3 regions of the Paenibacillus sp. sgz302115 genome follow, and region 1 is predicted to be linked to each of the others. Evidence: riboswitches for the same ligand, from Rfam matches in the RefSeq annotation. Region 1 holds a riboswitch; each other region holds the start of a gene.
What was found. Region 1 has a riboswitch for cyclic di-AMP ahead of AC0LWN_RS30515 (NfeD family membrane protein). Riboswitches for the same ligand answer to the same signal wherever they lie in the genome.
Positions count from the first base shown of each region.

Region 2: another riboswitch for cyclic di-AMP. It lies ahead of AC0LWN_RS31140 (C40 family peptidase); the one in region 1 lies ahead of AC0LWN_RS30515 (NfeD family membrane protein).
Region 3: another riboswitch for cyclic di-AMP. It lies ahead of AC0LWN_RS29200 (resuscitation-promoting factor); the one in region 1 lies ahead of AC0LWN_RS30515 (NfeD family membrane protein).

Region 1 is NZ_JBVYOK010000032.1:48,298-56,402, forward strand. It holds gene AC0LWN_RS30480 (hypothetical protein) at 1-351, shown strand, start outside; gene AC0LWN_RS30485 (cellulose binding domain-containing protein) at 484-804, opposite strand; gene AC0LWN_RS30490 (hypothetical protein) at 1,104-1,832, shown strand; gene AC0LWN_RS30495 (GntR family transcriptional regulator) at 1,893-2,288, shown strand; gene AC0LWN_RS30500 (ABC transporter ATP-binding protein) at 2,305-3,231, shown strand; gene AC0LWN_RS30505 (ABC transporter ATP-binding protein) at 3,236-4,138, shown strand; gene AC0LWN_RS30510 (ABC transporter permease) at 4,131-5,435, shown strand; cyclic di-AMP (ydaO/yuaA leader) riboswitch at 5,763-5,951, shown strand; gene AC0LWN_RS30515 (NfeD family membrane protein) at 6,082-6,618, shown strand; gene AC0LWN_RS30520 (flotillin family protein) at 6,641-8,062, shown strand.
Region 2 is NZ_JBVYOK010000035.1:26,441-37,062, reverse strand. It holds gene rluF (23S rRNA pseudouridine(2604) synthase RluF) at 1-251, shown strand, start outside; gene motB (flagellar motor protein MotB) at 326-1,141, opposite strand; gene motA (flagellar motor stator protein MotA) at 1,125-1,925, opposite strand; gene AC0LWN_RS31160 (hypothetical protein) at 2,126-2,419, shown strand; gene AC0LWN_RS31155 (4a-hydroxytetrahydrobiopterin dehydratase) at 2,613-2,900, shown strand; gene AC0LWN_RS31150 (c-type cytochrome) at 3,012-3,368, opposite strand; gene AC0LWN_RS31145 (GNAT family N-acetyltransferase) at 3,458-3,943, opposite strand; gene AC0LWN_RS31140 (C40 family peptidase) at 4,136-4,627, opposite strand; cyclic di-AMP (ydaO/yuaA leader) riboswitch at 4,633-4,775, opposite strand; gene AC0LWN_RS31135 (C40 family peptidase) at 5,113-5,541, opposite strand; cyclic di-AMP (ydaO/yuaA leader) riboswitch at 5,599-5,737, opposite strand; gene AC0LWN_RS31130 (hypothetical protein) at 5,969-6,799, opposite strand; gene AC0LWN_RS31125 (M1 family metallopeptidase) at 6,811-8,814, opposite strand; gene AC0LWN_RS31120 (YwhD family protein) at 8,968-9,471, shown strand; gene AC0LWN_RS31115 (AbrB/MazE/SpoVT family DNA-binding domain-containing protein) at 9,570-10,043, opposite strand; gene AC0LWN_RS31110 (DNA-3-methyladenine glycosylase) at 10,219-10,443, opposite strand; gene AC0LWN_RS31105 (transglycosylase domain-containing protein) at 10,483-10,622, opposite strand, start outside.
Region 3 is NZ_JBVYOK010000028.1:9,248-19,869, reverse strand. It holds gene purR (pur operon repressor) at 1-586, opposite strand, end outside; gene ispE (4-(cytidine 5'-diphospho)-2-C-methyl-D-erythritol kinase) at 708-1,562, opposite strand; gene AC0LWN_RS29225 (small, acid-soluble spore protein, alpha/beta type) at 1,717-1,893, opposite strand; gene veg (biofilm formation stimulator Veg) at 2,042-2,317, opposite strand; gene yabG (sporulation peptidase YabG) at 2,577-3,476, opposite strand; gene rsmA (16S rRNA (adenine(1518)-N(6)/adenine(1519)-N(6))-dimethyltransferase RsmA) at 3,536-4,420, opposite strand; gene rnmV (ribonuclease M5) at 4,417-4,968, opposite strand; gene AC0LWN_RS29200 (resuscitation-promoting factor) at 5,134-6,291, opposite strand; cyclic di-AMP (ydaO/yuaA leader) riboswitch at 6,582-6,809, opposite strand; gene AC0LWN_RS29195 (TatD family hydrolase) at 7,008-7,778, opposite strand; gene AC0LWN_RS29190 (HD domain-containing protein) at 7,833-9,116, opposite strand; gene AC0LWN_RS29185 (AbrB/MazE/SpoVT family DNA-binding domain-containing protein) at 9,421-9,675, shown strand; gene AC0LWN_RS29180 (hypothetical protein) at 10,073-10,384, shown strand; gene rsmI (16S rRNA (cytidine(1402)-2'-O)-methyltransferase) at 10,572-10,622, opposite strand, start outside.

The sequences.
Region 1 (8,105 bases):
AGCAGCAACTGGATTCAGGGCGGAATCAGCATGAATCTTCAGAATGATTCTACATGGCGCAACCAAGCGGTTAACATTGAAAAAATGTATAACCCCGACGGTAAGGTAACACGCTCCGGTCTGCTGTATGGCGCCTCTCTGAATCTGTATCTGGTCACTACACCAACCGGTTGTACAGCCGCTGCCTTTAGAGCAGCCATTAAGGAAAAAGTCGAGCCAAGCAATAAACTGGAAGGTATTTTCCTGGATGGTGCAGGTGTACCGCAAATGAAATGTCCAGAGTATACAACGACTGACCAGACACGCATCATGCCTACGATTTTACGGGTCTCCCATAATGTAGACCTGTAGGTACAACAACAATAAGGCAGCCCTACCTTCAGAGCAGAAGGTAGGGCTGCTTTTATATTTTCTTACAAAATTGCCGCATCATTGGACAGGCCCCTATGCTAAGGCTCTTAAGCCGCTGGCATTACACCGCGCTTATGGCTCGGTTCCCCAGACAAGCTGGCCGTTCTGATATAGAGTGACCCTGCTCCAATTGGCGTAGGAGGTTTTGGCCGGGTCAAACGAATAGTCATTCGCTTCATTGAAGCTGGACCAGTCAGTTTTGTTGATGCGGGTCTGAATATCCCCGGAGCTTCCGCCAGTGGGAATACTGCCTGCCGCAGCGCTGAAGCTAACCTCCATGTAATAGTCGGCTCCCGTCTTGGGTGTATCCAGCTTCACGAAGCTGCCCAGTACGTTAGTATTGCCCAGGGCGGCATAGTCGGAATGAAAGGATAAAGGCGTATCCCCGTCAATAGTGAACCAGTAACTTTACTATTAGCCCATGTCTGTCCCTGGTTCAGCATCACCATCCTCGCAAGAAAACCTATATATGGCAATAATATACTATATATGTAAGTCTGTTACAATTCCCGAGCGTACGTTTCTAGTAGAATGCAGGCATTCGAGAAAAATATGGAATAGTCGTTGACATTGGAAATATCAGGTCATATACTGTGTATATAGATATACACAGTAAGCACACAGCGATACACAATATACACAGTATCTGCTGACGCCTACGCTCATGAGACGACAAAGCGAGGTTAGAGTTCATGACAACCATAAGAAATGCCTGGATTATTGTCCGGAGCGACCTTCGGGCCGACAAGCTGAAGATCCTGCAGGCGCTGATATTCGCCATTTTATTTATGGGTTATATGTCCATATTTAACGGAATGATTTTTGATGATGTCCTGGGGGAGGGGGACGGGAAAGTTCTGGCTGATTTCCTGCTGCTCTCTATGATTCCGATGCTTGGCTTCACCTTCTCTAAGCGCACAATGAAGTATTGGAGTGAGGATTCGTATACCAAGATGCTCGCTTATATGCGCACTCTTCCAATCCCGGCTGATGTAATTCTGTGCAAAAGAAAACTGCACACCGTGTGCTCTTTCGGGCTGAACGGAGCGCTCTATTTCGGCCTCACGTATGCCATCAGCGGCCAAATCCGAAGTGAATTATCCATCCCCGGCTATCTTGCCTTTGCACTGACCTGGATCGGCTTTGGACTTATGATGTCGGGACTTTACATTTTCATCGAATTATCGTTCAGCGGCAAAATATATTTCTGGTTCCTCCTGCTCATTACGCTCCTGTGCCTGGGTATAGCGCTGCTGATTTGGTTTGCGGGAGGGAACCTGTTCCTCTTCAGTGTTCAAAGTGCGAAGGAATGGGGCTTCGCCTCTCCCCTCATGTGGGCAACCCTGCTGCTGGGCACGCTGTCGGTACAGCTCTTTTCCAAATGGACCATACACCGGCTGAAGAGCCGTGATCTCGTATGAAGGGGCTGAATGGCAAGAAGGCCATCCGGCTTGCCGGGGCCTGGAAGGTTGGTGGAAATCATGTGGATTCCGATTCAAATTAATGAGAACAGCGCCGAGCCGCTCTACCACCAGATTGAAACCCAGCTCAAATCGCTAATTATCAGCGGAGTCATCACCGAAGGTACGCTTCTTCCCTCGATCCGTGAATTTGCCGGTGACCTGAAATGCAGCGTGATTACGGTGCGCCGGGTCTATCAGGATCTGGAGAATGAAGGGCTGCTGCGGACGAGGCAGGGTACGGGTACTTTTGTATCTCATGTGGGTGGTGACGCGATGGAAGGCTATAAGAGGGAGGCTATCCGCAAAGCGCTGGAGGGTGCGGTGGATGTCGGCTTATCGGTAAACTGTTCGGAAGAGGAACTGACAGAACTGTTCATGGAGATTGTGAAGAACAAATATAAGGCACAGAAATGAAGGGTGGGGTCATTCAATGGTACAGCAGGCTATAGAGCTGCGGAATGTGAGCAAGAAGCGTCGCAACAGAACCATAGGGCCGCTTAATCTGAATCTCCCGCAAGGCTATATTACCGCACTGGTGGGCCAGAATGGCTCCGGTAAAAGCACGCTGCTGCACATGCTCCTGCAGCTTACGTACCCCGAAGAAGGAGAGATCCGCTGGTTCGAGCAGCAGCATGCGGACGGTCTGCCGCTGGAGGTTCGCCAGAGCATTGCCTACGTCCCGGAGACCTCGCAGTCTGAGGAGAGATACTGGACTGCCGAAGGTGCAGGCGAATTCCGCCGCCAGTGGTATCCGGCTTGGGATCATGGCTATTTCCAGGAGCTGCTTGCGGAATTTGAAGTGCCGAAGGGGGCAAGGCTTGGCAAAATGTCCAAGGGCGAGCGCCGGAAATTCGAGATTGCCGCTGCGCTTGCGGCCCGCCCGAAGCTGCTGCTGCTGGATGAGCCGTCCTCGGGGCTGGACCCTTTTGCCTGGAAGATCATGATCGAAACGCTGCGCAAGCACATGGATCAGACTGGCGCTACCGTGGTGATCTCTACCCATATCGTTGAAGAAGTGCGGCGGCTCGCCGATTATATCGTGCTGATGCATCAGGGGCAGCTGCTCGGCATGGCCGAGAAGGACAGCTTGTTCGGCTCCTGGAGTGAGATTTCCGTTCAGGTGGAGCAGGAAGAGCTGGATGAGCTGGCGGCAGAGCTGCCGGGAGCGATGCATTTTGCGGTGGAGACACCGGGAGTCGCTTCATTTATATCCCCGCAGGCAGAGCAGAATGAGAAACGCATCCACGATTTGGGCGTAAAGGTTATTAAGACCCGAAGCTTGGAGCTGGATGAAATCTTAAGCTTATGGACACAGGGGCATCGCCCCGTTCTGATTGACCAGGAGAGAGGAGATTAAGAGAATGGAAGCTTTGAAGCTGGAACACGTAGTGAAGCAGTATGGTGACAAAACCGCAGTAAATGGAATCAGCCTGAAGGTGGAGCAAGGTGAGATTTATGGACTGCTCGGTGCCAACGGCGCCGGCAAAACAACAACCATGCGCATGGTGCTTGGCCTGATCTATCCTGACGAAGGGAAGATACTCTACAACAGCAAAGCATACAGCAATGAGCTGCAGCATCTGATGGGATATCTCCCGGAGGAACGGGGGCTGTATCCGAAGGTCAAGGTCAGCGACCAGATCATTTATCTGGCCCGGCTGCGCGGCATGTCGGCAAGCGATGCGGATAAGAGCCTGCGCTACTGGCTGGACCGCTTCGACGTCCCGGAATACTACAATAAGAGAATCGAAGAGCTCTCCAAGGGCAATCAGCAGAAAATGGGCTTTATCGCTGCTGTTGTCCATAAACCGCAAATTCTGGTGCTCGACGAAGCTTTCAGCGGTTTGGACCCTGTCAATGTAGAGCTGCTCAAGGATACAGTAAAGGAACTGCGCGATCAGGGCACCAGCATTCTGTTCTCCACTCACCGGATGGAGCACGTGGAGGAGCTGTGCCGCAATATTACCATTCTCGACCGTTCCAATACGGTTGTTCAGGGCGATATCCGTGAGATCAAGAAGGGCTACCCCCGCGAGGAGGTTATACTGCGGACAGTGGGTGAAGTCAGCGGACTGGAAGGCATTCCAGGGGTAAGCGCAGTACAACGGCAGGAACGCGGTTATGTCCTTTCGATCAGCGAGATTGGTGCGGCGCAGCGCATTCTGCAGCATGCCATATCGGCGGGAGAAGTGGAGCATTTCGAAATCAAGGAACCAACCTTGAACCAAATCTTTATCAGAGCGGTGGGTGAATCTAATGAATAAGATGGGAACAATTATCGGCTTTACCTTCAAAAATAAAGTGAGAACCAAGTCGTTTACGGTAACGACGCTGATTCTCGTGCTGCTGATCAGCATCGGTATGAACATTCCGTATATGATCAAAGTATTCAAGGGCGACGATGGCGCTGCCAAGACTACACAGATTGGTGTAATAGCTGAGCAGGGCAACCGTGTTGCCGATCTCCTGGTGGCCTTTACGCCTCCTGCGCCTGCGAATGCGGATAAAGCAGCAGACAAGGTGACGCTTACGCCGTATGCATCAGCGGATGACGCTGCTCTGAAGAAGGGGCTGGATGACGGAACCATTGAAGGCTACCTTACTTTTGCCGCACAGGCCGGGGATGGCGTGCCTCCTGTAACCTATCACAGTAAAGACGGAGAGCTGAATGGAGACGTGCAAACCTATCTCCAGAACGCGCTGCAGCAGGTCAACACTAAGCTGATCGTCGGTGACAAGCTGACCCAGGAGCAGGTAGCTGCCATGTTCGCCCCGGTATCCATCGGTACACAGCAGATCACCACGGACGGAACAGCAGGGGCAAACGCACCTGAGAAGTCCAAACCTATCATTAACTATGTCATCGTGTATGCTCTGTTGTTCCTGTTCTTTATGTCGATTATGATGACCGGTAATATGATCTCAGCCGAGGTGACTTCGGAGAAAAGCTCGCGTATTATGGAAATTTTGATTACCAGCGCTTCGCCGCTTACACAAATGTTCGGCAAGGTCATCGGTATCTTCCTGGTCGGCTTGCTGCAGATTGCAATTATTTCCGCCAGTGTCGCCGCCAATCTGATGCTTCCGCATAATGCCAGCATATTGTCCGACTTTGATTTGGATCTGGGTCAGCTAAATGTTGGAATCCTGGTATATGGTCTTATTCTCTATATTCTTGGATACTTCCTGTATGCGCTCATGTATGCAGCCGTAGGCTCCATTGTCAGCCGTACGGAGGATCTGGGCCAGGCGTTGATGCCGGTTCTGATGCTGGGTCTTGTCAGCTTTTATATTCCGATGTTCAGCATTTCGGCCCCGGATACCATGCTTATCAAGGTAGCCAGCTATATTCCTTTCACTTCACCGCTCAGTATGCTGCTGCGTATTGGTGTAGGGGAAGTCGCTTTCTGGGAAATTGCCGTTTCGCTTGTGATCCTGCTTGTGACCACCTTCATTATGGGCTGGCTCGCTGCCAAGATCTACCGTACCGGTGTCCTGATGTACGGCAAGCGCCCAAGCATCAAAGAGATCAGAAAAGCGATGAAGGCATACAAGATTTAAGCGGCATAGTTTTATGGATAACTTAAAATAAGGCGCGAAGTTTAGCAATGAAGCAGAGAAGGGCTCCCCTACCTATATTGGTAGAGAGTCCTTTTCTTGTTGATATTAAGGTTTATGGTATTTACAGCATTTGCTTTGGGCGAATGGGACTGCTTGCGAGAAACGGAGCAAAAATGAGCAAATCATCGGCCGTTTAAGAGCGAAGCCAAAGAATGCGCCTTCATTCGTGAAGGGGCGGCAATCTTTGGCTTCTTTTGACATCCGCAACGTTTTACATTAACCGGCCACAGGCGTAAGATTCAATCAACAACTGAATGTAATAAAACTGTTCTCAAATGGCTGAATTCCGGGTAGTGGGAACGGGGGAACCAATGGTGAATGCGGCTTTTGTTTAGATCGCTGCTGCTCACCTGGGGTGAATCCTTGCTGCGTGCTGAAAAGCCGCTTCTTGCAAGGTAGGGCAATCTCGCTGCCCGAATCCGTCAGCTAACCCCGTAAGCCTCGAAGAGAGAGGATGAGCGCCATGATCGATTAACCGACCACGGAGAGCCCTGCCGCTTCTGTGGTCTTTTTGCTGTGCATGATCTTATAACAACGAGAATTAGAGCATTTAATCACTTGCTAAAATACCTGAAAGGGGGAGATTATCGTTACTGTATTTATCGTGTGCTTCTGGGTAGGGCTATTGCTCCTTCTCAGCGGCGGATTTCATGGACATGGCCTGGCAGGTCATCTGCATGTGGGAGGCGGCGATGCTGGAGGTCCAGGCTTTGTACCCATACTCCCGCTGATGGTGTTTGTTACGGTCTGGGGCGGCACTGGTTATGTGCTTTCCCGGTTCAGCGGAATGAATATGCTTGCAGTGGTGCTGATCTGCACTGTGGTTGCCTTACTGCTGGGCTGTCTGATGTATGCGGTGCTGGCCCGGTTAATGACCCGGTATGACAGCAGCATGAATGAAATGGATTATGAGCTGGTCGGGCAACTTGGGTATATCAGTATTTCTGCAGAAGATGGAGCGGTTAGGGAAATGAAATATGTGCTGCACGGAACGATGCGCTCCATTGGAGTGCGGGCAGAAGCCGGCCAGCAGCTCGCAAAGGGCGACAGGGTGATTATTTTGAAGGTGGATAAAGGAATGGCGACAGTAACCCTCTTCGAGAGGGAAATCGAACAATTATAAATAACGGGGAGTGTCGAAGCGAATGGCTATTCTTTATTTAATTGCGGCAATTGTTGTTGTTATCCTGCTGGCTTTGTTCAGTATCGTGAACGCTTATAAAAAGGTTCCGCCCAATCAAGCGATGATTGTGTATGGTCTCGGCGGAAAAAGAGTGGTGCAGGGCGGCGGGACCTTTGTCATCCCCGGCTTCCAGAACAATAAGACCATCTCCATGATGCTGATGAGCTTTGATGTCATCCCGGCGCAGGCGATGTTTTCCCGGCAAGGCATCAAGCTCAGCTTGGAGGCGGTGGCCCAGATTAAGATCAAAAGTGATCCTACCGCTATTCTGACTGCCAGCGAGCAGTTTATCGACCGGCCGGAAGAAGACCGCGAGACCATTATCCTGCATTCGGTGGAAGGCCATTTGCGCGGCTTAATCGGGCAATTAACGGTGGAATCCATACTAAAGACACCCGACGAAATCAACAGCAAGATGCGGGAGACCTGCTCGGAGGACCTCGACAAGATGGGGCTTGAGGTGGTCAGCTTCACCATTAAGAAAATTACCGACGATAAAGGGTATATCGACAATATGGGGGTTCCGGAAATTGAGCGTATCCGCCGCGATGCCAGCATTGCCAAGGCGGAAGCAGAACGCGACATTCAGATTAAGCAGGCTGAGGCAGCGAAAGAATCCTCCATTGCCAAAGCCGATGCGCATCAGGCCACCATAGAAGCGGAAACCGCCGCTCGCGCTAAGGAATCCCAGTTCGAGAAGGAACTGAACATTAAGCAGGCGGACTTTAAGCTGGAGACGGAAGTGAAGAAAGCGCAGGCGGATCTTGCGTACGAATTGCAGCAGAATAAAATCAGGCAGTCGCTGGTTACCGAACAGGTCAAGATCACGCAGATGGAAGCGGAAGCTAACCGGACCGTCCGGGAAATCGAAGTTGAGCTGAGACAGAAGGAACTGGAGGCAACGGTGATCAAGCCTGCCCAGGCGGAGAACCAGGCTACGGTTATGAGAGCGGAAGCAGCCAAGCAGCGGCAAATTCTTGAGGCGGAAGCAGAGGCAGCCACAACGACCAAACGCGGGCTGGCAACGGCGGAAGCAGAGCTGGCGAAGGGGAAAGCTAACGCGGAAATTGTTCAACTGGCTGGAGCGGCGGAAGCGGGGGCTCTGGAGAAGAAAGCCGAAGCGTACAAACAGTTCACGCAAGCAGCGCTTACAGTGGAATTCCTGAAAATTCTGCCAGAGCTGGCTGACAAAATCGCTTCCCCGCTGGCCAAGGTCGATAAGATTACAGTGATTTCCCAGGATGGAGCTTCATCCGGCGTGAACAAAATTACCGGCGATATTGCCAAAATCATGGCCCAGGTTCCTGAATTGACCCAGACGCTTACCGGTATGAACGTGACAGAGGCGCTCAGCGGGCTACTCGGCCGGGATAAAGAGCAGTAATACTAAGCCCTTGATATGTCGGAAATGCCGATGATATATCAAG
Region 2 (10,622 bases), on a different contig from region 1:
TACTGGGTGGGCGCACGCTGCCCTGTGAAGTGACGCGGGTCACCGAGCGGGTCTTCCGCATTATTCTTACAGAAGGCAAGAACCGGCAAATCCGCCGGATGTGTATGGCGTTTGGCTATGAGGTCAGACGGCTGCAGCGCATTCGGATAATGAATATTCATCTTGGAGCCATGAAAACGGGGGAGTGGCGTGACCTGACTGCACAGGAGAAGCAGGAGCTGGGAGCTAATCTGAACTACCAACTGCAGTAAGCAAAGAATAAGAGCTGATCTGAAGGTCTTGAGGAGACCTTCGGATCAGCTCTTTGTTTGATTGTACAATAAATCTAATTGCCGGAAGTGGGGACATTCGTGGTTTGCGTCGCATCCTGATATTTACGAAGGATGGACACTTCCACACGGCGGTTCTTGGCACGGCCTTCAGGTGTAGTGTTGGGAGCAATCGGATGATATTCGCCATACCCGATGGGACTGAACTTCACCGGGTTCAAGTTAGGATTCAGCAGCAAAATCTTCATGAATTGCAGCGCCCGGGCCACACTGAGATCCCAGTTGGAGGAGTAGATGCTGTTGGAAATCGGAACGTTATCCGTATGCCCCTGTACCAGCACTTCATAATCGGGAAATTGCTGCAACATGGCCGAGATGGACTTTGCAAGCTGACGGGAGTCATCCTTAACGAATGCTTGTCCGGAAGCGAACAAAGCGTTGTCGCTGATGGTGATCATTAGCTGCGATTGATTCAGCTTGGTGCTGAGCAGATCGGTCAGTCCGTTATTCTTAATATACTGATCGAATTGCTTCTTCAGCTTCTCCAGATCCTCTTGCTCTTTCTGCTTCAGCTTGTTCAAATCATCTTTACCGGTACTTTGGGACAATACATTATTCATTTTTTCTTCTTTACCCTGGTCAAGCTGGGTATTCGTAGGAGCATCTGATTTATATTCCAGCACTCCGCCTCCACCGTTAAATACGGATTTGAAGGCCTGGGCCATTTCTTCAAATTTCTTGGCATCTGTAGCGCTCATAGCGTACATAGCAAGGAACAGAGCGACCAGAAGGGTCATTAGATCCGAATAAGGCAATAGCCAGGATTCATCGGCATGCTCTTCGTGCTCCTCATGTCTAGTCTTTTTGCTCACTCGAAGCACCCTCCTTGTCAGCTAGCTTCGCACGTTCAGAAGGCGTAAGGAAGACGGAAAGCTTCTGGTTGATGGCGATGGTCGATACCCCGGATTGGATGGACAAAAGGCCTTCCACCATCATCAGTCTGACCTCAATTTCGCGTTTGGAGAGCCGTTTCAGCTTGTTCGCAATCGGATGCCAAAGCACATAACCTGTGAAGATACCGACCAGGGTGGCAATGAAGGCTGCCCCGATGGCGTGTGCCAGCTTTTCTACCGCGCTCATATCCGATAGTGCGGCAATCAGCCCGATAACGGCCCCGAGTACCCCTAGCGTTGGAGCGTACATACCTGCTTGTGAGAAAATCAGCGCTCCGGCCTTATGACGGTCCTCTGTAGCGTGAATATCTTCCATTAATACATCGCGGACAAACTCCTGGTCGTTACCGTCGATAATCATCCGCATGCCGTTGCGAAGGAAGTTATCTTCAATTTCATCGACCTTAGATTCCAAGGCAAGCAAGCCTTCACGGCGGGTAATAGAGGCCCATTCCATGAACATGGTGATGAGTTCAGGTTTGCTGACCATTTTCTTGCTCACAAATATTAGTTTAAACAATTTGGGGAGTTTCTTGATTTCCGACATCGGGAAAGCCATGAGCAGTGATGCTGCTGTACCCAACAGGATAATTACGTAAGCTGCAGGGGCTTCCAAGGCTTTTAACGGGGCCCCCTTTAGGAACATCCCCCATACTATTGTAACCAAACCAAAAATCAAACCAAGTATTGTTGAAATTTCCATTTACGCACCTCGTCCATGAGAATTAGGAAGTGATCCGACTATACCGCGTGTATCATCCATGAACAGCGGTGGGACACTCTGTCTGACCAATAACGTATATTCTTATTTATCGACAGCATTCCCTTTTTTGTGAAGTCATTTTTTCGGCTATAATGAGTAGGGTAATATTATTCATCTGTGGAGAAAACGGAGTGATTGACGTGGGTGTGAAGCATGGCAGAGATTACAGCGAAATTTTGAGTGAACTGACAGAAGCGGTAGGAAGGATTTCGGACGGGTATTTATTTTTTGAAATGGAGCCGGATGAGTGGCAGGAGCTGCCGCAGGAATCGAAGCTGGAGGTCTGGGAAGCGCTTGCTGAGGACCTGTTCTATGCTCTGGGCAATGAGCCGGTTATAGAGGTTGGCAGCGGCGTTGTGATCTACGATAAGGATACGCACCGGATTAACATTCTGCTTGGAGAAGAGGATCTGGCTTCGGTCCTTCTGGTCTAGGAGGCAGGCTGCAGCCTGAGGGCGGTTTGCCCGCAGCCTTCGCATCGTGGTAAAATTGATGGAGCCGAGTACTATTTGCCGGGATTTTTGAATACATTAAACCGAAAAAAAGCCTTCATCCTGGCGCATCCCTTGGACTTTATAAGCTGAGGGATGTTTTGTTTAATGCAAATTAAGTAAGGGAGGAAGAACATTGCAATTTACGGAGGAAGAGCTGCGGGAGCAGGTAGGCAAGCTGGAGGGCTGGAAGCTGGAGAAGAATAAGATGGTGCGCAAATACGTGTTCAGCGAATATATGAAGGGCATTGCATTCGTAGATGAGGTAGCGGCCATATCGGAAGCCTTCGAACACCATCCGCATATTACAATTGATTACAAGACCGTCACGCTGCGGCTGGCTGCAGATGAGGAATGCGGAATTACAGCGCTTGATATTCGTGAAGCTCATGAATTTAATGAAGCCTTTGAGAAAACCCGTTAGCATACTTAATCCAAGGGATAGCGAAGATTACTCTAAATTATTATATAAAAAATGCCCACGCATAGGAGCTGCTGCATCCTTGCTGGGCATTTTGTGTTTGTAGTGCACGAGCTATTTCTTCTCGGCAAGCCACATGGCAACGTTCGCGATCTCCTCGGGTTTCAGCTTTTCTTTGAAGGAGGGCATTTGCCCGCGTCCCTTGGTCACGATACCGAAGATTCCCTCTGCATCATGCTTGCCGCCTTCCTGCTGGAGACTCGGTCCTACACCGCCCTGAAGCTGATCGCCGTGGCAGGTGATGCAATTGAGCTTAACCGTTGACTCCGCACTGGCCGCATTCAGCTCGACCGCCGGCATCGTCGGCTTATTCTCCTCAGCGACCTCAGCTTTGCCGGGTAAGGTAAATATTAAGACTACCGCAAAGGCGCAGGCGGCAAAAAACAAACCGCTCATGATCCATTTCTGCATCTGCATCCGTCCCCTCCATGTAAGCTGCTTCCTACATTATACAAGAAGGTAAAGCGTTATCATAGCTTTGTGTCAAAAAAATGAACGTTTTATTTACCATAGACCATGCAGTAAAATGGCTTGTCGCCAGTTGGGGTCCGGCGTTCATAGGTGTCGGTTATAGTGAACCCGCTTTTCTGGTAAGCACGGATGGCCCGCTGGTTCCAGGTCAGCACCTCAAGGTCAATCTCGCGCTCTGGATAACGTGCCAGGGCTGCCTCAACGACAGCAGCTGTGAACAGATGTCCCATACCTTGACCACACAGCTCGGGACGCATGCCAATCCCCAGCCGCACTACACCTTCCATCGGGAATAGCTGTGCGAATCCGCAAAGGGAGCCTTGCCCGTTTACTACGGAGACGTATTGTTCGCTTCGCAGCCGCGGATCACCGAATTCAATTTCCAAAGCCTGCATTTGCTCCCAGGGCATCCATCCGTAGATGTTGTACGGGGGCTTGTAATTCCATTCGCAGATTTCTGCGGCATGCGTGACTTCCATAGGCACAACGTGAAAAGTTACCGGGGAACTCATCATAAGGCCACCGACCTCCTTTCAAGACAACAAAACCTTATTTATCTAATTATATACAATACAGTCTCTTTCCGATGCACAAACTTTAAGGGGGAGTTAATATATTGAAGGGGTAAGTATTTAATGTAGACAAAAAAACAAGCCCTCCTCCAAGATTTCGATAAAATCCTGGAGAAGAGCTTGCCTTATGACATTTTATTGTACATCGTCATTGTCTTGGGAATCGGAGGCTACAGACTGATAAGCATCTGTGCTCATAATCCGTTTGGCGCCAACGTAGCGGTTAACGTAGTAGCTGTCATTCAGTGAACTAACAGTTACACCGCGTTTGGACGATGCATGTGCGAATTTGCCGTCACCGACATAAATGCCGACGTGGGATACACCTCTTCCGCTTGTATTGAAGAATACAAGATCTCCCGGTCTGATACTGTCACGGGAAACGGCTGTGCCCATCTGATATTGGGAGCCTGATTGGTGAGGAAGGTTGATGCCGATCTTATCGAAAACGTACATTGTAAATCCGGAGCAATCAAAACCGTTTGTCGAGATACCGCCGGATACATACTTGGTTCCGATGGCTTTGTCGATAACCTGATCCATTTTGGAATCCGCGAAAGCGCTTCCTGCTCCGATAGTAAGAACAATGGAAAAGCTCAGTAGTGCTGCTGCTAGCTTCTTCTTCAAAAGTAAATACCCCTTCCAAATGCCTACGAGGTTAGCTTAAGGGTTCGGTTGAAGGTCCCCTATGACCCCTCTGTGAATAGGAGGTCAATTCACCCAAAATCGGTTCCCCCGTTCCCCTAATGATTAGGGAACTCGGCACGACTGTTGATTAGGATTAGCTTACGGATCTATACATGACAAAACTTTTGTAAAACTGCTTTGAATAATTACAAAAATGTTACTATCAACTCACTGCGATAATTGTAGCAAAGACGGAAGCACTTGGCAATCACTAAAAACATATTCTTGCATATTTTTTGCGATTTTTGTGAGTTTAATTTATTATAAAGGGCTTACAATAACATGCCAGGTCAGATTTACGATAGGCTTATTGACATGTAGAGCAAAAAGGAAAAACCCGGAAGGTTGATTACGGCAATAATCAGCTTCCGGGTTTGTATAAGCTACATTTAGTTGTTAGAGGTTGTCATTGTCAGCGGGGATAATTAATCGTAAGCGACAGCCTGATAAGCTGTTGTACTCATCACGCGTTTGGCGCCAACATAGCGGTTGGCCCAGTAGGCTTGACTCATCGAAGTTATGGTCACTCCGCGTGAACTGGAGGATTGTGCGAATTTTCCGTTGCCAACATAAATCCCGACATGGGAAATCCCACTGCCCAAAGTGTTAAAGAATACCAGATCGCCCGAACGCAAATTGTTGCGTGATACGGCAGTTCCGACCTTAAATTGCGCTTTCGATGTGCGAGGCAAGGTAAGACCTACGCTTTTGAACACATAAGAGGTGAATCCGGAACAATCGAAGCCGGCAGTGCTGGTGCCCCCGGTTTTATATGTAGTTCCCAGTGTTTTTGTGATCACATTGTCCATTTTGGAATCCGCGAAAGCGCTGCCAGCTCCCAGCGTGAATACCATTACCAGCCCTAATGCTGCTGCGGTGCATTTTTTCTTAAAATTGTGACTTTTCAAAAGATGTACTCCTTCCAAGGCCGGCGAGGTTAGCTTAAGGATTCGGTAGAAGGTTCCCCTATGACCCCTCTAAAGCGAGATCAATTCACCCAAAAAATGGTTCCCCCACTTCCCGGTGCAGGGAATTTGGCGTATTATGCACCGAACAGTGACAAATCGACAATCTTAAATGCTGCGAAGCGTAAATCAGATGTGACAAACAGTTCTGCAAAGATTACAAAATTGTTACTAGTGGTACAGGCATCATTGTACCAGAGGGTCTGCTGTTTTGCAAATAGGTAAGATTTGTCGCATGCGCAGGTACACAAGAAAAGAGTCACGCTCCCCCTAGAGAAGCAGTGACTCTTGTTATTATGCCGATCTGGCAGTGTAATTATTGTGGAAATGTTTTACTGCACCAGAGGTGATATTGCGCGGCTGTCCCCCACATTTTGAACAGAGTGGTTGGAAGGGGGGAGAGCTGCTTAAGGAGAAATGCGGGCAGTCCAGGGCTGAATATCGCTGACAATCCGCAAATGAGCAGCACCGCCAGCCCGCCGACCCCCATCAGAACGGATATGCCCACGGATGGCAGCAGCACTTTCAGGCAAACCAGCAGGGAGGAGAATATGCCTGTTCCGGCGGTATAGCCGAACTGCATGTACAGCAGCAGCTTGCGGATAAAGAAAAGATATAATAGCCAGACCAGAATATAGGGAACGAGCTTGAGCAGCATTTTATAATCAAGGATGCCATTTAGCAGGAGACTGTACATTTTGGGGAGCAGCCAGTACAGAGGAAGGAACGAAAGCGCCCATTCCGCTATGCTGAACAGCAGGACCGGAAGCCCATACCGTCTCATACCCGGAAAAAAGAACATTCCACGTTCGCCTTTGCGCTCCTGATGCAGCTCATGCAGCAGTCCCGCCCGGATAAAGGGGGAGACCAGCAGCCGCACTGCGCTAAGTAGGAGAAGCATCCACAGCCAGCGCTGCACATCAGGATCGTTGCCTAGAGCAAGCTGTCCCTCGATATAATACAGGAGTCTGCCTATTGCGCTGCCGCCAGCATATTGATCGGGATAACGCAGCAGCACCGAGATGACAGCGTCTTTGATGAACTTGTACATGAAATAGCTCCAGAACAGCCGGTAGATAAATAACAGAATCAGAATATAAAATTGCTCTTTCATGCTGTGCCAGCCGCGGGTTATCGCTCTCTTCACAATCCTTCACCTCACCAGACAAGAGTTCCGAGCAGGTTTTCAAGCAGGTTAGTTATGCTAAGCGTCCAACGTGAGAGTGTAGCTGGCCGCAGCTCCGACAGTCTAAAGTTATTAAGATGCTTGCTCTCAAGCAGAATGGAGTGCGCCGGATCAATCTCTGCCGAGATAAGCGGTGCTTTGTAGGATAGCTGAATTGTAGTGTTCTTCTCTTCACCACTCCAATATTTTTGAACGGTGTACCCGTCCGAGAACATGAACTTTATTGGAACCTCCCCATAACGGCTTCCTTTGTTGCTGACTTCCACCGATGATTCATAGCGGGGGGGTTCTGTCCCTGTTTTTTTCATGGCAATTGTGATGTTATCTACGGCAAAGTCAGGCGCACCGCCGCTGTAGATGTATTGATCGAAGTAGGCTTGCCATGATTTTTTGGTCACCTTTTCCACAACTTTCTGAAAATCGGCGGTGGTAGGATGATGAAAACGGTATTTGCGCGCGTAGGCGGACAGAATGCTGTCCATTGTTTTGGTTCCCACCTGCTTCTCCATATCCTTCAGCACCAGCTTGCCCCGGATGTACACGTTGCGGGTGTAGGAATCATCTCCGGTATACTTCCAGGTCTCCAGATTAAGCGGCTGGGGAGAGGTCACCAGGCTGGTCTGCAGCGGAAGGCTCGCGATCACCCCGTATTCTTGCTCCATCAGCCGGTCTTCTGCATAAGAGGTGAAGCTCTCATCCAGCCAGGCTTCCTCAAATTCATTGTTCGCTACCATACCGTAAAAAAACTGATGCCCGATTTCATGGATAACCGTACGTTCAAGCTGGGTGCCCGGAGCATCGTCGCCTGCGGCGGCAGCGGTGATAAGCGTGGGATATTCCATCCCTCCGGCCCCGTTCCCCCCTTTGGGAGGAACAACGATGCTGAGCGTCGAGTAAGGATAAGGGCCGTACCATTTGCTGAAGGCGCTCAGAGCAGCTTTGGCGGCCTGGAAGTAACGCTCCTGCAGGTCCTTGTGCAACGGGTCCAGATAGAGCTTGATCCTTACACCAGGTACCTCAGCGGTTGAGAAGGCTTCTTCTGAGACCACAAAGTCGGGGGAAGCTGCCCAAGCGAAATCATGGACATCATCGGCGTAGAACTGGTAGATCTTCTGATCCTGCTTCAACCTGGGGTTTTTTACCGGAAAGCCTGTTGCGGCAACTATATAGTTGGAGGGAACAGACAGGGTTACGTTATAAATGCCAAAGTCGCTGTAGAACTCGGAGGTGCCGTGATATTGATGCAGATTCCAGCCCTCCTGCTTTACACCACGGGTACCGGCAGGCTCATACACGCTGATTTTGGGGAACCATTGTCCTGCCATTACAAAACTCCCGGATACCCCCATGCGGGCGAAAATTTTCGGCAACTGGACGTCAAATCTCAGCTTGAGTGTGACACTTTCTCCGCCGTTCACCGGCTGCGGGAGGTGTACTTTTACCAGTGTTTTGTCTTTCATATTGCCGTCGTCCGGCTGAACATATTGCAGCCGCTGCATGAGCGAGATACCTTCTGAGGTCCGCAGATCGGTTAAAGTCATACTTCCGTAGCCATTTGCAGGCATGGCATCTCCGCGAAGCTTGCCTCCGGACTCCTTCATGAATGTGGTATCTTTAGATGCGAAGGCATTGGGGTACAGGTGAAAGTAGAGGTCTTGTACCGGTTTTTGACCGGGGTGGGTCCAGGTTACCGTCTCAGAAGCCTGCAGCAGCTCTGAACCCGGAATAAGCTGCGCCGCAATATGATACTCTGCTACCCGCTCGCTTAAGGCCTCCGAGACAGGGAGCGGCTTACTCTCAGGAAGAATGGGCTGGAGCGTTTTGGTCTGTGCGGCTGAGGGGGACTTGGCCTCTTTTGGAACAGCGGCTGAAACGGCAGGGCTGTGCCCTGAGAGTGCCCAGATTGCGCTGCCCAGCAGGGTGAGAGCGGCCAGGGCTGCAAAGATAAGGGTGTACCTTAATGACAGTAGCTTCATACTGTGATTCCTCCCGTGACAAGCATCTACGGGATGTATATGTTTGCATTCGCCGCATTATTAGCTAAAATTAAATTATATAAGATGAACTTGAGAATGAGCCTGACATTCTCAAGTTCACGTTCTATTAGTGAAAGGGAAGGATGTGCACTTGTGGATAACAACCAACCGGAGGGCAAGAAGCCGATAGCTCTAAATATCGTGAATGCCAAGAGCAAGCATAAAGGCTTCGGCGCAGGCTCCATTGACTTGAATAATGTATCGCCGGTTATTATTGACGGTGGTGAAGCTGTTATTGATATCGGTGCCATGCATGCCAAGAGCAAGGTGGAGAAAGGGATTAAGTTCAGCGTGAACCGGGAGGATGTTCCGGATGGCAGACAGGTCTGGGTCGTGTGGGTAGCGGTGGACCGTACACCGGAAGGACAATCCTACGGAGGAATCACCGCCTGCGAAATGTGGATTGACACTGAGGCCCGGCGCGGCTGGAAGATTCTTGCCGATCATGTGAATAAGCTGGATTCAGCCCTGAAGCGGAAAATCATTCTGGAGGGATTGGGAGCCGAAGAGAAAGCTGCACTGAAGTCGCTGCTGGTCGCTCACAATGAAGATTGGTGGAACGGCTCCTCAGAAGAGCTGAAAGCCGCTTTGTCTTAAAGAGTGAATATACAACTGGAATTTAAAAACGGCCAAGCTCTCCTGCAAGCTGGAGGGCCTGGCCGTTTTGTATGAAGGTAACAGTGTGCCTGATCTGTCTAGGATCTGCTGAGCATGCTGAGTTTGCGCTTTAGCTGGCTAACCCGGGCCTGGCTGATGCCAAGAACCTCGGCGAGCTCCTTCTGGTTGGCATAGGGATGCTCCTCTATGGCCTTCTCCAGACGTTGGCTCATTTCTTCTGTCTTTGTCCGCCGGCCTCCGCGGCCGGGTTCAGGACTGTCTTCTGAGGCAATCAGCGGTTGTATGATCTCTTCGTCCGTACGATCCGGATTGCCAAGCTCCTTCAGACAGTTGTTACAAATAAACTGGTCCTTATAGTAGGTCACGTGATCAAGGCTTCTGCAGAACGTGCATTCGGTTGAGGTGTACTTTCTAAGCACAATAACTTCGTCATCCAAAATAAAAAATTCGATAGGATCCCCAATGTCAATATTTCGTGTCATGCGGATTTCTACGGGAACCACAATTCTACCAAGACTGTCTAAACTCCGGATCATGCCTGTATCCTTCATCCCATGTCCCTCATTTACATCTTTATATTTTTTGTGGATATCTATGATTATAGCAGTAATTGTAAGTTTAGAGAACGGGTAAGCGCATTCAAATTATGATTTTTTTTGTCAAAAAAGGAAGAAGATAACGAAATTTAAAACCTCTCCGTCCAGGAAGTCCGAACGGAGAGGTTAATTAGGGTTCTATTGTCTTTACCCAATACAGTGCCTCCGAAACAGCGGAGGCCGTTTTTATGTCAGCCTGAAACCCTGGCCGCCTTATCGGCCACAGACCATACGGATTGCCCAGGATATAGAAGCGCCAGGGAAGCTGCGCGTATTCTTCGGCATACGGTATGTTAATACGGGGAGCTGCTGCAATATCCAGAGACTCGGGCGGGTCGCCTTGCTCCAGCCACAAATGCCCGCCCGGAATATCCAGCCAGCAGAGCAACCGGGATCAGTTCAGCCACCAGCGTTTGATCTCGCTCCACAGAGAACGGTTCCCTTTGGAGGCAGCGGGTTCGCCGCCCGGGCCTTCCTTGGCAGGATCGGCAGAGCTGCCTGCACCGTGCTGGTCGCAATATTCCGTAGGCTCCG
Region 3 (10,622 bases), on a different contig from region 1:
CCCGCAGCGCCCGTCTGGACAATGACATCGTATGTATGCTCTTATGTGATCCCGATACATAATTAATGCTAACCGCTGAGCCCTCCGTCACCTGATGGTCGCGGCGCACCAGCACTACCGGTAGCCCAAGCTGTGCAGCCGTGGCATAAGCCAGCGGAATCCCCTTGGTCTCCACCGTCATCACCACATCAATCTCCACGCCATAGAAGGCTGTTGCGATGATCTTGCCCGCCTGTTCCATCAGCGACGGAAGACCGAGCAGATCAGACATATACAGATAGCCGCCAGGCAGTATCCGGTCGCTTTGCTCAAGCTGGCCGCATAGGCCGTTCACGAAGTCCAGCGCCATCTCTGTAGGCATCCGCGGAATATATCGCACTCCGCCTGCTGCGCCGGCAAGTGTCTGCAGCTCGCCCATACCTTCGCCTTCAAACACTTCTTTTATAATAGCCAAATCTTCACTGATGGATGACTTTGCCGCTCCGTATCGGTCTGCAAATGTAGACAGCGGCAAGAGATCATGTGGTTTCTCAAGCAAAAATTGGGTCATGTCTACCAAACGTTGGCTTCTTTTTAGTTTTTTCACGGAATGCTCCTCGCCAAAACCGAATATTATTAAAAATAATATCATTTTTGTACGGATTTATTCAAGCGAAAATGGATTTTCCACCCATGGAAATGGACTGCGCCGCTATATAGATATTCACTCAGCTTAGTGAACGCACCGCATACACTTCTTTGCAGAATCCGCGCAGGCCGTTATAAATTCTGGCTACCTTGGACTGCTTCGACACCAGACCGAACACTGTAGGCCCGCTGCCGGACATCAGTACGCCGTCAGCGCCCAGCTTCACCATCGCATCCTTAAGCTGCTGCACCTCCGGGTGCAGCTTAAGCGTCACGTCCTCCAGCACGTTGCCGAGGCCAGCGCAGACCGCTGCGAAGTCGCCGGCCTCGATGGCTGCCTGCATCCGTGACGCAGACGGATGCACCGCTATGCTGTTCGCGCGTACGCGTCCGTACACCTCAGCCGTCGATACATTGATCGGTGGCTTCGCCAGGATGACCCAGCACTGCGGCGGACTCTTAATCGGAGTCAGCCGTTCGCCCCTGCCCGTAGCGAGGGCAGTGCCGCCTGTGACGCAGAACGGGACGTCCGAGCCGAGCTCGGCACCCAGTTCCTGCAGCTCCTGCGCCGGAATCCCAAGGCGCCAGAGACGGTTCAGGCCGCGCAGCGTAGCCGCGGCATCACTGCTGCCGCCGGCGAGGCCGGCAGCGACCGGAATTCTTTTGTCCAGATGGATATGTACGCCGCTCTTCACATTATAGCGGTCTTTAATAAGCCTTGCCGCCTGGAAGGCCAGGTTCTTCTCATCCAGCGGAATATAACCGGCTTGGCTCGTGATGATAATCGAATCCCGTTTCAGCTCAGACAGCTCAAGACGGTCCGCCAGATCGACCATCGTCATGATCATTTCCACCTCATGGAAACCATCGGCGCGTTTATGCAGCACATCCAGCATCAAATTGATTTTGGCTGGAGCTTTTTCATACATTTTCAAGGCGTTCACCCACCCTCAGCTTTTCCCGTAAAAACAACTTAACATATTATATGAGAAACTTGTAACGAAGTCCATTATCAAAGTGTAGCGCAGGCCGAAAAGGGCACCGTCAGCATGACAGCACCCTTTGGCTACCCTTTTTCGCACCCTGAGCTCAGGATTTGCGCGCTGCCTGCTCGGCGAGCTGGATTGCTCTTTTCACCATGTTCCCAGCGTCCTTGGCTCTGATCCCGCCCCACCCATCCCGCTCTACCGTCTCATAAAAGCCTAGTTCCTTGGCCAGCTCTGTCTTCAGTTCCTCCGACATCATGCCTCGTTTTCTGCGGCTCATTACGAAATTCCTCCTTGTAGGATAATGATGATGAGCTTGTTGCTGCTTTAGTATGCTGCCGGAGCGTACCCGCCATTCAGCCAAAACGTATGCCTGCTTCTTTTTAACAAAAAAACAGCCTCCCTGCGGGGAGACTGTCCGTACAACATTAAGCTTTAATATACACAATCCGCATCTGCCCATCATCTTCACAAACTGTGATTTCCACAGATTCAGTAAGTATATCGGCATAGCTATAGGAGACACGCTTGAAGGTTTGCTGCTCCTGATCCAGTTTGACAATAAATACAGAAGGGTACGTTTCTTCCAGGACACCGGTGCGTTCAACGGTTTTACGACGGCCACCGTTAGCACGCAACGTGATCTTATGACCGACATGTGCTTCGAGACTGCGTTTAATTTCCAACAGCGCGTTATTAGCCATTGCCTGACGACCACCTCTTTCCTTGTCCATTATACAACTTTTCACATTCATTGTCAAATTAAATAAATAATTATAGAGTATGCCAAAATAGTTGTCAACGGAATTTTTTTAGAAGGAAGAGAGGCCGTCTTTAGCTCCTTGTTAGCGGTAACATCAGGGTCTACTAAGCAACAACGCTTATTGAGTCCATAACGACAAAAAGAAAAGGACAAGCGCTAAGCCTGCCCCTTCCTTTTTCCATATGCCGCTACTTTTACCGCTACATCACTGACGGCTCCACCTTCAGGGTCGAAAGATTCTGCAGGCGGGGCATACCAATGCGGAAGCTGCCGCGGGTCTCAATTCCGCCCATTCCCTGGCTGCCGCTGATGGTATTATTCAGAACGTCCCCAAGACTAACCGAATCCCGAATTGAGGTAAAAGAAGCCTTTGCCGCGATATACACCGGGTCCAGCGCGTGTATCAGGATTCTTCCGGGCGAGCTTGCAAAGTTGGCACCTGCGCCCAGCAATGCTTCAAAATGTGATTGGCAAGCTCCCGCCACAACAGTCAGCGAATCAAAGTTGCGCTCATATTCCCGTGCGACCTGAACCGCCGCCACAAAGTTCTGCGAATTTTTGTAGCTGTTCAGACTGTAAAGGTCATAAGTATGCTGCTGCTTGAGCACACCGTCGTGGCCGGTGATGACTACAATATCCGGGCGCACACGGGGCAGCAGCCGGTATAACGTTTCAGCCATCTTCGACTCATGAACATGATGGCCTTCAGCGGGTATCCGCAATTGCTCATACAGACTGATGCTCTTCTTCAAGTAAAGGGCATCACCATCCAGATGCAGCACTTTCCCCGGCACCTCGAAATATGCCGCCTCCTTGGGAGAATGGGGCCATACCCCGGATACACTCTCTCCATTGCGCTGGCTCTGCTCCTGACGGTCCTTGCGCAGCCGGGTTAATGATTCCGTGGCCTTAATCTGCGCCTGCTGTCCCCGCTTAGTAACGCGGGTAGGCGGCACCTGCACCAAGTCGTCCAGTGGGGCATCCGCCAGCAGGCGGAATTCTGTGCCCTTGATTACGGCCCCGTTCTGCACAATGTTCTCCACCCGGAACGTTACATCGCCACCATATGATTTACGAACGACCAAGTCTCCTAAATTCATTTCACACCACCTCTACCCCATCGTATGGGCAAAGGTCCCGGTTGGTTCTTAATCGGCGCCTATTTGATTCCTGCAGCAAGCAGCACGGCACTTAACCGGGCATACTCGGCAATACTCAGCGTTTCCCCGCGGCGGGTCGGCTCGATACCGGCTTCAGCTAGCAGAGACTCCAGACGCTCCCTTCCTTCTCCCGGAAAAAAGCGGGCCTTGAGGTTGTTGGCAATCGTCTTGCGGCGCTGGGTGAAGGAAGCCTGGACCACCTCGAAGAAATGCTTCTCATCGGCCACTTCAACCGGCGGACGTTCTCTCACCTTCAGACGGATCACGGCAGACTCCACGTTAGGCTGCGGAATGAATACCGTGCGCGGCACAATACAGACCAGTTCAGGCTCGCTATAATACTGTACGGCGATGCTTAAGCTGCCGTAATCTTTACCGCCCGGTGAAGCCGCCATGCGCTCGGCAACCTCCTTCTGGATCATCACTACGATGTTGTCGAGCGGCAGCTTCTCTTCCAGCAGCTTCATGAGTATGGGGGTCGTCACATAATAAGGCAGATTCGCAACCACGCTGACTCTCTCCACACCGGTAAAATCTTCAGCAAACAGCTCCTGCAAATTCACCTTCAGCACATCATCGTTGCGGATCTTCACATGCGGATAGGAAGCAAGTACATCCCGCAGAATCGGAATCAAGCGCTGGTCAATCTCCACTGCCGTTACGGCACCGGCTGCAGCCGCCAGCCTTTCGGTCAACGCGCCGATCCCCGGTCCAATTTCCAGTGCCCCTGCGGCCTGATCGAGACCGGCCGCGTCCACAATTTTGTCGAGTATATTCTGGTCAATCAGAAAATTCTGGCCTAGGCTTTTCTTGAACGAAAATCCGTAACGCTGAATAATTTCCTTAGTCCGTGCCGGAGATGAAATATTGTTGTTGCCACTCATGAGGTAATGCCTCCCTGATCAATTTGCGCGACAGCGTTATTGAATTCCTCCCGCGTAATACCAAACATCGCCAGCCTCTTATATAACTGCTTGCCGTTGCAGTATCCGATGCCGAGCAGGTTGCCCAGCGCCATTCTCCGCTCTGCGGCCTGGGCATGCACCATCATCCCGGCAGCCATCAGGTCATCCAGCCCAATCAAGGCCGGAGCGCCTTCGAAGGAGGTGTGGACATGCTGGAGCGCGTAACGGATCGCCTCCGGGGAGGCATTTTCAACCCCGATGTCGCCTTTACGGGTAGCGTCCTTCTCGGGGATGAACGCATGCTTGCAGCCCGGAACCTTCGAAGAGACAATTTTGCGGATGCGTTCACCGGCATGATCGGGGTCTGTAAGAATAATAACCCCCCTGCGTTCCATCGCTAGCTGAATCTTGGCGATCACCTTGCGGTCGACAGCCGAACCGCCTGTCTCAATCGTATCCGCATCTACCGCACGCTTCACGGCAACCGTATCGCTTTTGCCTTCCACAACAATTAATTCCTTGATCATATTTCCTTACTCCTTCATCGTCTGGAACGCAAAAAGAAGAGGATCGCTCCCCTTCTTTTTGGCTAAAGAATGTATAAGTGATGAGCGGCAGCTCTTTGATCCATTCCAAAAGTGCTACCATCACTATATCTTATAAACCGCTAATTTGCAAAAGACTTAGGCCGCCTAATTCAGCTCCGGCTTCACAGGCCCAATGACATAGATCGTCCGGGATTTGCGGCCAAAGTTACGGGCATGGCTCAGTGAATCGTAATAGACATCCACCTTGTTGCCTTTGATGGCACCGCCGGTATCCTCTGCACGGCGAAACCCTAATCCCTCAATGTACACCCACCAGCCGATAGGTATTACACTCGGGTCAACAGCAATGGTCCGACCTTCCGTTACGCGTGTGCCGGAGGCGGTACGTGTACCAATACCAGGCTCTTCAGAAGAATAAGCCGTCATGGATACATTTTTGATCACTCTTTTGTATTCGAAATCTACGCCTGCCTTAGTGATGACGTTATTGCTGTTTGCGCTAACTTTGGATGATTTGGAGGTAGTTGCTGGTTTGGAAGTTACTGTAGCTACTGCAGGCTTGGGAAGGGCTTTGATACCAATGGCAATAATTTTGTCTTTGGTTACCGTCTGTACTTCCTTGCCAACCATACGCATTGAAGCCAGCTTACCGTCTCGATAGATCTTCTCGATATGCTGAACCATTACGCCTGGTTTACCCGCTTGCGCCACTCTTACGGTTCCCTTGGTCAGGGAGGGGTCTGCTGTCTTGATTACCCGGAAAGGCAAACTTGCTGTCCGCTGCACAACTTGTTTGTTGATACGGACAATTTTGACTTTCATGTCAGCAGTAACTGCGGTTTCAAGCGAAGGATAAATCTTGTCATAGCTCTCCAGGCTGATGCCCAGTTTGCCAATGGCCTGACCGATGGTGTCTTCGGTCGTATACAATGTCTTAGTTGCTCCGTCTGCGGTAAGGCTAAACGCCTGCGCACGGTTAATCACGACACGGTCGCCGTCTTTTATTTCATCACTAAGGCCAATGGATAAAGCATCATGCGGCTGCAGCGAAATTTGTTCCTTTGCCAGCACATCGCTGAGCAGCGCTTCCCGCGTCTCAAGCTTCTGTACTTTTCCGTCTATGACTAACGTTATTTCTTTAATGCTTTGACCGTGTACGTACAGCAGAATTATCAGCGCGATAATAATTGACACCACACCTGCAAGCGAAAGTACGCGAGGATTCACTTGCTTCAACCGTAATGCGAAAGACCTGCTGGATGATTGCGAATCATGGGATACTTCTGGTTGGAATACGCCCATTCTCTCCATCCTCCTTACATAGCCCCGTCGTCCAAGTTGTATATCTTAAGATGACTGTATCATTTCTGACGAAACTAGGTTTGAGATTACCACAGGATACGCCCGCATTGCTTTAGCGTTTCCTGCTCATGGATCGCCTGCTCGGCATAGCTGCTCCAGGTACCTGTTATATAACAGTATGCCGGGATCATTCGCATTATTCATAACAAAAAAAGCCCAAAAGAGTTCATAGAGGACTCTTTCGTGGCTCTCCGGGTGTCAGAATACGCGGGAATGCTTTTGCACGAGGTTTCCTCTCTTACTTGCGCTTACGGGGTTAGCTGTCGGGTTCGGGCATAAGAGAGACGCCCTATCTTAGGTCACCCGCTCACGGCGGTTGCCCTCAAATTCACCCCAAAGACCCGTGAAGAAATCGAATACTGTCTGCGGCATTTCTGTGTTGTACCCTATGTACGGACATGCGGCAGAGCAATATTGGTTCCCCCGTTCTCCATACGGAGACTCAGCGAGACGATCCATGAAATAGTGACTGTCACAGTAACAACAGCTCACTGCACTGAAAAGATGATATCCTGTTTTGATGCATGTTGTAAAGCGCGATTCAAGCACGTTTAAGCAAAAAAATCATTAAAATATTGTAATAATCAGTTGATTTTGTGTTAAAAAAGTTTAATATATCGGATATACTTCTTTTTTCACCCGATTTTCTCTCGATTTCAGACTATCCCAAATCGTTCCAGCGCGTTCGCATACGTAATTTCCGCCAATTCTTGTAAATCAATCCCTTTTATTTCCGCCGCTGCTTGGGCCACCAGCTTCACATGAGCGCTCTCATTTCGCTTGCCCCGGAAGGGGTGAGGCGTCAAATATGGCGAGTCGGTTTCGATCAAAAGCCGGTCCATCGGAGTCTGGGCAAGCACCTCTTTAGGTACCCTTGCATTCTTGAAAGTAACAGGTCCGCCAAATGACAGGTGAAAGCCTAGATCGAGACACATTTTGGCTGTTTCCCAGCTCCCGGAAAACGAATGCATCACACCGCCAACTTCATTCGCTTTCTCTTCCCGCAAAATCCGCACCACATCCTCATGCGCATCGCGGTTATGAATACAGATTGGCATCTTCAGCTCCCGGGCAAGTCCAATTTGTTTGCGGAACACCTCATGCTGAACCTCCTTCGGGGAGGTGTCCCAGTAATAATCCAGTCCGATTTCCCCAATGGCCACCACCTTCTTATGGCTGCAAAGTGAGGCGATCCAGTCGAGATCACCATCCTTCATGTCAATAGCATCCACAGGATGCCAGCCGACGGCTGCATAAATATAATCATAAGTCTCGGCCAATTTCATCGTTGTCGGAATCGTTTCCCGGTTGAACCCGATGTTAATCATCTTGCTGACCCCAGCCTCTACCGCCCTGGCGATAACCTCTTCACGGTCCTCGTCGAATTGTGGAGCATCGAGATGGGTGTGAGTGTCGAATAGCTGCATTTCTTCTCATCCTTTCGTTTGTGATTTCTATGATGAATTCCATAAATTTTCGTATTATTTGTCAAAAATTTTAACGATGGACAGAGGTAGCCGTGGGAGAGCTTTCTGCAGCTTGTCCTGCGGGAAATACAGGTGATGCCTGCCGCGGTGTATCCCGCTGATCGAGCGGACAATATCCGAAACTTCGGAAATTTCCCTCAGCTTGTCATGCCGGTCAAGGAGCAGAATTTGCTTGCTGTCAAAGCCCTCGCCCGGACGGAAAACATCATAGGGGAGATCTGTCGGAAAATCAATTTCCAGGTCGTAATCGGCATCCAGTCCAGCCTCTGTAAAGCTGCGGCGAATTTCGCCAATCGTCTCTGAATCGAGATTTTCCATCTCTACATATTTATACAGTCTACGATGAATAAACCGGTTGCACAAGTCGCTTAACGTTTTGTCCTCTTCCAGCGTCCACTGCATAAAGGCTGTCTGGACCAGAGCCTCATCCAAGAGCAGGTACTGCTCCACGCTCACCTCACCACGGAACAAATCACTCAAGGGCTCAATCATGAAGCGGAAAGAATAGCCTTCCCGGAATAGCTCTTTGGCTCTGCGGAAAATCTGCCGCAAAATGATCTCCGAGCTGCGCGTAACCGGATGAAAATAAACCTGCCAATACATCTGATAGCGCGACATCAAATAATCCTCAATCGCATGCATCCCCGACTCTTTGACGACAACCCGGCCATTATAGGGACGCAGCATTCTCAGAATACGGTCAATATCAATGGTTCCGTAATTCACCCCTGTATAATACGCATCTCGGAGCAAATAATCCATTCGGTCGGCATCCAGCGGCCCTGATACCAGATTAACGACAATTTCATGCTCATACGTCTTCGATATTACTGAGGCGACCTTTTGCGGAAAATCCTCCTCCACTTCACGCAGAATAGCGGTAATTTCCGTATCCTCCTGAATGATCCTGCAGGTCCAGTCTTCATGGTTCATTTCAAAAGCTTCTTCTATAGAATGGGAGAACGGGCCATGCCCCAAATCATGCAGCAGTGCCGCACAGAGGGTGAGCAGACTTTCCTCAGGTATCCAGTCTTTGTATCCGCTTCGTTCGAACTGGGAGATGATCCGGCGCGTAATTTCGTAGACCCCAAGCGAATGGGAAAAACGGCTGTGTTCAGCGCCATGAAAGGTCAGATAAGAGGTGCCAAGCTGGCGAATCCGCCGCAGTCGCTGAAATTCTTTGGTGTTAATCAATCGCCAGATAATCGTATCCTGAACATGAACATAATTGTGAACCGGGTCCTTAAAAACCTTCTCTTCTGTCAGCGGCTGCTTCATGAAATCAACTCCTTCAGATAATAATATAGAAAAAATAAGAAAAAACGAATATAATAGTGAATCATGTCGCACTTTGTCGAATAATGACGTTTTAAGGATTTACAAATCGACAAACTGCTTTGAAACGATTTTCGTGAATTTTGCGTTAGTACTAAGCGTTATAAAAGTTTTTTTTGAAAATCCCAGAAAATTCACTTCAAAAAAGGTTGACTGTTTTGGGAATGGTTGGTATTATAAGTATCATAAAACGGTGAACAATGTCGAATAATGACGCTTTTGATAATCGAGAGGAGCAACGATTGTAATGATGAAATCAACAGGTATTGTAAGAAAAGTAGACGAGCTGGGACGGGTCGTTATTCCAATTGAATTGCGCCGTACACTGGGCATTGGTGAAAAAGATGCGCTCGAAATTTACGTGGACGGTGAGCGGATCATGCTTAAGAAATACGAGCCTGCTTGTATTTTCTGCGGCAATGCTGAAAATGTAACCTACTTCAAAGGAAAAATTGTTTGTCATGAATGCATTTCTGCCATCCCTACCCCTGTGACAAACTAGAACAAATAGGTTATAATAAGAACTAATCAAATTGTTAATTCTAACCTTTTTATATCTCCTTGGCCTCCCGTTAGTGCGGGAGGTATTTTTTTGCTGTTTTCGCCCTCCCAAACCCTCCCTACAGGGAGGGCCCCAGAGGGCCCCGGCCCTCTGGACACCCGGAAGCTTGTCTAATTGTGGGAGTGGCGCGTAAGGGAGCAGCGGTTGGCGGTGGACCGGCCCTTTTTCGGGCGAAGCCCTCGGGGCCTTGCCATGCGAAGGGTTTCGCCATAGGCCTTGCCCCTATGGCGGCTGCGCAGGGCGCTCCCGGGCAACGGGCGGTGCAGCAAGCCCGCTCTCCCTTCGGGAATCGCTTTACGGCGGCGGGACCGAGAAACGGTAGCGCGGAGATGCACCTTTGAGTGCAATAGAGCGCTCTCCCTACGGGATTCGCTTTACAGCGGCGCGACCTGTGACCATCGTGCTGCTGATTACTGGCCGGGGTGCGCCTTTGAGTGCTTTAGAGCGCTCTCCCTTCGGGATTCGCTTTACAGCGACGCGACCTGGTGACTGTGGTGCTGCTGGTTACTGGCTGAAGCGCGCCTTTGAGTGCTTTAGAGCGCTCTCCCTTCGGGAATCGCTTTACAGCGGCGCGATGCAGAAGGAAAATAAATCCTGTAATTCTTCCCTTTATCATATATATAAATGTACAAAATACAAATACAACTAATATTTGCAGAAATAATCTCCAGATATATAGAATGCATCTATTTTCATATATAGCTGTTTAAGGAACAGGATTTGCAGGTTCGCTGCGTAACAGGCCTCTTCACTAAGTTGTGCAGCATGTTAGTCAATTTAGGAGTACTCTACGTTTTTTCTTAAAGAGAGCCGTATAGCTTCCTATGCTGCAGTCCCTACTCTCTTTCCAGCAGCGAATTGTAGATATCGCGTTTGGCTAAGCCGCG